One region of the Acidovorax sp. GW821-FHT10A04 genome, then DNA from elsewhere that is predicted to be linked to it. Evidence: predicted binding sites of a transcription regulator. Region 1 holds the regulator's gene; the other holds the start of a gene.
The links. The regulator sigma-54, encoded in region 1, starts transcription at its own class of promoters, with help from an activator protein. The targets are predictions, from matches to a motif close to TGGCANGNAANCTGCTTT.
Positions count from the first base shown of each region.

Region 2: a site for sigma-54 is predicted at 1,284-1,301, ahead of AC07PF_RS05420 (pilin). Genes of this name have one in related genera too.

Region 1 covers NZ_JBWKNZ010000008.1:31,957-35,143, reverse strand. The annotation lists gene AC07PF_RS17615 (hypothetical protein) at 1-215, shown strand, start outside; gene AC07PF_RS17610 (VOC family protein) at 215-604, shown strand; gene AC07PF_RS17605 (RNA polymerase factor sigma-54) at 605-2,206, opposite strand; gene lptB (LPS export ABC transporter ATP-binding protein) at 2,270-3,052, opposite strand; gene lptA (lipopolysaccharide transport periplasmic protein LptA) at 3,049-3,187, opposite strand, start outside.
Region 2 covers NZ_JBWKNZ010000002.1:215,546-218,732, forward strand. The annotation lists gene moaC (cyclic pyranopterin monophosphate synthase MoaC) at 105-611, shown strand; gene AC07PF_RS05420 (pilin) at 711-1,274, opposite strand; gene AC07PF_RS05425 (fused MFS/spermidine synthase) at 1,429-3,187, shown strand, end outside.

The DNA.
Region 1 (3,187 bases):
TGGGTGCCGCGGGCAAGGTGGGCTACTACTTCTCGGCCACCGACCGCGCCCCCGAGCCGGACGGCTACAAGCACCTGACCCAGGGCGTGCTGGGCATGAACGAGCTGCGCGTGACCTTCACGGTGCTTGTCAACGGCGCTCCGCAGGAGCCTACGGCCCAGGCGCTGGAGCTGCTGCGCTCGCTGCGTCGCGCACCGGCCACGAAAGCGCCCTGATGGTGGCGGCCTCTTCTTCCGTGCCGCCCATCCTCGGCACCGTGATGCTCTACGCACGCGACATGCAGCGCACTGCGGCCTTCTACCGCACGCATTTCGGCCTGGAAACCACGGGCGAGGTGGTGGAAGGATTGATCGAACTGAATGCCCCCCAGGGTGGCGCCAGCATCCTCATCCACCAGGCGGCCAAGAGCGTGAAGCTGGGCCAGGCGGGGGTGAAGCTGTGCTTTCATGTGCCTGACGTGGAAGCCTTCAAGGCCCATGCGCTGGCGCAGGACCTGGCCTTCGGCCCCACGCACCAGGCCAACGGCTATGCGTTCGCCAACGCCAAGGACCCGGACGGCAATGCCGTCAGCATCTCCAGCCGGGCTTTCCGCCATGGGACCTGATCAGAGCGCCTTGCGCAGGTTGGCCGGCGCGATCTTGAGCGCCTCGCGGTACTTGGCCACGGTGCGGCGCGCGCACTCGATGCCCTGCTCCTTGAGCATCTCGGCGATCTGGCTGTCCGACAGCGGCTTGGCCGGGCTTTCGGCCGCGACGAACTGCTTGATGAGGGCACGCACGGCCGTGCTCGATGCATTGCCGCCGGTCTCGGTGCCCAGGCCCGAACCGAAGAAGTACTTGAGCTCGTAGGTGCCGATGGGCGTGGCCATGTACTTGGCCGTGGTCACGCGGCTGATGGTGGACTCGTGCAGGCCCAGCTCGTCGGCGATGTCGCGCAGCACCAGCGGGCGCATGGCCAGTTCGCCATGGGTGAAGAAGCTCTTTTGCCGCTCGACGATGGCGCGCGAGACGCGCAGGATGGTGTCGAAGCGCTGCTGGATGTTCTTGATGAACCAGCGCGCCTCCTGCAGCCGCTGCTGCATGGCCTGGTGGCCCTCGCCGCCCTTGTGGCCACGCAGGGCGCCGGCATAGATGTCGTGCACGCGCAGGCGCGGCATCACGTCGGGGTTCAGCGCCACGATGAAGTTGTGCTGACCGTCGCGGCCATTGGCGCGCCCAGCCTTGCGCACGATGACGTCGGGCACGATGATGTTGCGCTCCACATCGACGAACTTGCGTCCCGGGCGCGGCTCCAGCCGCGCGATCAGGGCCATGGCGGCGCGCGTGCGCTCCTCGCCGTCGCCGCACAGTTGCGTGAGGCGGCGGATGTCGCGGCGCGCCAGCATCTCCAGCGGCTGCTGGCACACGCGCAGCGCGGTCTGCACGGTGTCGGGGTCGGCATCGCTGTCTTCGTCGGCCGCCAGGGCCGTGAGCTGCAGCGTGAGGCATTCACCGAGGCCACGTGCACCCACGCCCACGGGCTCCAGGCTCTGCAGCAGGCGCAGCGCCACGGTGAAGCGGTGCACCAGCTCCTCGATCTGCTCCAGGTCGTCCGGGCCGGCCAGGGCGATGGCCAGCTCTTCCAGCGGCTCCTCGAGGTAGCCATCGTCGTTGAGCGATTCGATCAGGAAGCGCAGCGCCGCGCGGTCCACCTCGGAAAGACGCAGCGACAGGGCCTGGCGGTGCAGGAAGGCGGTTAGCGATTCGTGGGTGCGGGCCAGCTCGGTGGCGTCGGCCTCGTCGCCCTCGGCATCGTTGCGGTTGCGGGCCGGCGCATCGCCACCCCACTCGGCATCGTTGGGGGACACGTCCACGGTGCCATCGCCGCTCCAGTCAGGCTCGTCGCTGGCGCTGCTGCCCAGTTCCGCGTCACTCTGGGGTGCATCGGGGACCGACTCGCTCGGCGTGCTGGAACCCGGTGCGTTGGAATAGACCGCGTCGTCAGCGCTGTAGTCGTCCGGCTGCACGGGCGCATCGGCCGTGTCCACGCCGAATTCTTCGCGCGGCGCCTCGTCGGCATTGCGCTCGAGAAAGGGGTTTTCGTCGAGCATCTGCTCGACCTCCTGGCCCAGCTCCAGCGTGGACAGCTGCAGCAAGCGGATGGACTGCTGCAGCTGGGGCGTGAGCGCCAGGTGCTGCGATACGCGCAGGGACAGGCCGGGCTTCATCGCACAGCCCCGGTGGGCTGCCGCGAAGGCAGGTGCATGGCGAACGTGCGGTCCATCGGTCTGCTACATGCGGAAGTGTTCACCCAGGTACACCCGGCGCACTTCGGCGTTGTCGACGATTTCGGACGGGGTTCCCTGGGCCAGCACGTGGCCGTCGCTGATGATGAAGGCGTGGTCGCAGATGCCCAGCGTCTCGCGCACGTTGTGGTCGGTGATGAGCACGCCGATGCCACGTGCCTTGAGAAAACCGATGATGCGCTGGATCTCGATCACCGCGATGGGGTCGATGCCGGCAAACGGTTCGTCCAGCAGGATGAAGCGTGGCTGCGTGGCCAGCGCGCGGGCGATCTCCACGCGGCGGCGCTCACCGCCGGACAGGGCCAGCGCAGGCGAGGCGCGCAGATGCTCCACGCGCAACTCCGTGAGCAGGGCCGTGAGGCGCTCCTCGATGGCCGCGCGCGGCAGCGGCTGGCCATCCTCGCCACGCTGCAGTTCGAGCACGGCACGCACGTTTTCTTCGACCGTGAGCTTGCGGAAGATCGAGGCTTCCTGCGGCAGGTAGGACAGGCCCAGGCGCGAGCGCCGGTGGATGGGCATGTGGGCCACCGAGTGGCCATCGATGCGGATGTCGCCGGCATCGCTGCGCACCAGGCCCACGATCATGTAGAACGAGGTGGTCTTGCCCGCGCCATTGGGGCCCAGGAGCCCCACGACCTCGCCCTTTTGCACGACCAGCGACACATCCTTGACGACCTTGCGGCTGCCGTAGGACTTTTCGAGGTGGTGCACCTCCAGCCGGCTTTCCGCCGGTGAGCCGGCGACGGTGCTCACGTCAGGCCCGCTCACTTGGCGCCGCCGCTCAGGCTGTTGCTGGGGCGCAGGGTCGTGCCCGGTGCCGGGGTGGCAGGGGCAGCGGCGCTGGCCGGAGTTTCCTTGGGCGACAGGATGGCGCGCACGCGGCCGCCGGGTGCCGGGGCATCG
Region 2 (3,187 bases), on a different contig from region 1:
ACCGTATGATGCCCTGACACTCCAGTGTTTCCCCGGCGATTCAACTGGTTACCAAGAAATTGCCAGCCCCCCCCCGCCATAGCCGCCCCAGCAACCAGCTTCCCATGTCCAAGCCCGACCCCACCACCCCGCCAACCCTTACCCATTTCGACGCCCAGGGCCAGGCCCACATGGTGGACGTGGGCGCCAAACCCGCGACCCACCGCGTCGCCATCGCCACCGGCCGCATCGAGATGCAGCCAGCCACGCTGGCCATCATCGAGGCCGGCACCGCGAAGAAAGGCGACGTGCTGGGCATCGCACGGATTGCCGGCATCCAGGCCGCGAAGAAGACGAGTGATCTGATTCCACTGTGCCATCCACTGGCGCTGACAAGGGTGGCGGTGGAGTTTGAAGTGGCTGGCGTCCAGCACCCGGGGGCGACGGGGATAACCTGCACGGCCACGGTGGAAACCGTGGGGCCGACAGGCGTCGAGATGGAAGCGCTGACGGCGGTGCAGGTTGCCTTGCTGACCATTTACGACATGTGCAAGGCGGTGGACCGGGGGATGGTGGTGGAGGGGGTCCGGGTGGTGGGAAAGCAGGGGGGAAAGTCAGGAAGCTGGCCGTAGAAAGCACTGCAGAATCAACCGACCCTCATGTATCGAACGCCGCGTCTCCAAAAAGGATAGCTTGCGACGGACACCACAAGCCGTGAAATGAATCCTTTTTCAGCGGCAGTCGGGCGGAGCAAATTTGGCGGGCAACGATCCCAAAGTACCCACCATGGCACGAGCCGTTGAGATGGCACTGCTTTCGGATTGGCAACTCCAGTCGATCGCGCCCGTCACGTTGGCGGCATAGGAAGAACCCAGAGCCGTGGCAGCAGCCGCGCTTCGTATCCAAGGAGTCAGCACCAGGGTACGCCCATTGATCGGGCCGGCAGTGCCATTGAAGGTAATCGTGATTTCCCCATCCGTGGAAGCCCCTGGTGCCGCAGTCGCCAGCACGCTAGTGACATACTTGCTTGTCGCGCCCTTGTTGTTGGCTTGGGAGTTCCAGGTCGCAATGGCACTTGCCAGGTCGGGCGAAGCGGCAGCTCCGGCGCTGATTTCGTGCTTGGCAGTGTCAGCAATCGACAATCCCTCAGTCACCCGTGCCCGGGTCGTGAAAACCTGATAGGCCGGCAATGCAACTGCAGCCAATATGCCGATGATCGCCACCACGATCATGAGTTCTATCAGGGTAAAGCCCTTTGAACGCCGGTGTTTTATCATTTGCGTGCCTCGTAACATGCTGATGCACAAGCAAATAGCATTCCCGCCTTACATCGGCCTCGATCCCACTGCCATCATCACGATCAGCAATGGCATTCATTGCTTCTGCAGGCGGGGTTTTTGCTTGTAATAGTGGCACATTTCCGTCTTGTTTCCCCCCGGAGCCCCCTTGATGAGTCCCACGCACCGTAATTCTCGACTCTGCTTGTTCGCCATTTTTGTCCTGTCTGGTTTCGCAGGTCTCATTTATCAGTCCATTTGGTCACACTATCTGGGGCTCTTTCTGGGACATGCAGCCTATGCGCAAGCTTTGGTGCTGGCCATCTTCATGGGGGGGATGGCTGCAGGGGCGGCCTGGATCGCATCTGCGGGGCAACACTGGCGCAACCTGATACGCGGATACGCCGTGATCGAGGGCGTCATCGGGCTATTGGGTCTTACATTTCACTGGCTTTTTACGCGGGTCAGCGCCTTCAGCTACGACACCTTGATTCCGGCGCTTGGCGAGCCTTGGGCGATCAACCTTGCACGGTGGGCTGTGGCAGCCTTGTTGATACTGCCGCAGACCATTTTGCTGGGCATGACCTTTCCCTTGATGAGCGGAGGTCTGATCCGGCGCTTTCCGAGCAGCCAAGGTCACATGCTGGGTGGACTCTATTTCACCAACAGTATTGGCGCGGCCGCAGGCGCCCTGGTTTCCGTTTTCGTACTCATCCCCTTCGCCGGCCTGCCCGGTGCCATGACCGCAGCCGGCGTCTTGAATCTTGCCGTCGCCGGTATGGCCTGGTGGCTGGCCCGAGCGCCAGAACCCGCTCCAGCAACTTCTACCGTCTCCGAGTTGGATCAGCGCGTTGCCAGCAACCCATTGCTGCGCTTGGTCCTCCTGGGCACCGCTCTTTCGGGGGCTGCCTCGTTTGCTTACGAAATCATCTGGATCCGGATGCTCAGCATGGCTGTCGGCAGCACCATGCACGCGTTCGAGCTCATGCTGGCCTCGTTCATCGCGGGGATTGCGCTCGGCGGTTTGTGGGTGCGGCACCGAGCCGACAGCACGGATGCTCCATTGCGATTGGTGGGATGGATGCAGGTGTTCATGGGCGCCGCAGCACTTGCGTCTTTGCTCGTGTATGCCAATGCATTTTCATGGGTCGGCTGGCTGATGGGCGCATTGTCAAAGACCGATGGCGGGTACGCCCTTTTCAACTTCGGCACTGCAGCCGTTTCCATGGCCATCATGCTGCCCGCAGCCTTTTTCGCTGGCACGACTTTGCCTCTGTTCACCGTGGCACTGTTGAAAGAAGGATTTGGAGAACGCGCCATTGGCCGCGTCTATGCCTGGAACACACTTGGATCCATCGTCGGCGTATTTCTCGCCATCCATTTGCTGATACCCAATCTTGGCCTGAAACTGGCCTTGTGCGTGGCTGCGCTCGTGGATATCGCCATTGGCCTTTACCTGCTGCGCTTGCATGCCGATGGCAATCGCTCCAAGCTTCAATTCGCCATGGCGGCGATGGTAGCCGCTTGTGCACTGGTGGTAGCTATTCGGGTCCCCTTTGATCCCATGACCGTTGCGTCCGGGGTGTATCGGCACGGGAAGGCAAGCATTAATAAAGGTGACCAGGTCCCCTATTACAGAGATGGGAAGACAGCCAGCGTGGCAGTGCTTTTGTCCCAAAGCGGCGCCGCATCCATTTCCACCAATGGCAAGACAGATGCAGCCGTCCAGATGACTGACCGGCCTCCCACGCCAGACGAACCAACGATGGTGCTGCTGGGGGGGGTGCCATTGTCCTTGCACGACGCACCAAAAAAGGTTGGCATCATCGGTTTCGGCTCCGGCATGACGACCCATACCGTGCTTGGCGATAACCGCGTGGAACAGGTTGACACGATAGAAATAGAGCCGGCCATGGTCGAAGGCGCCAAGG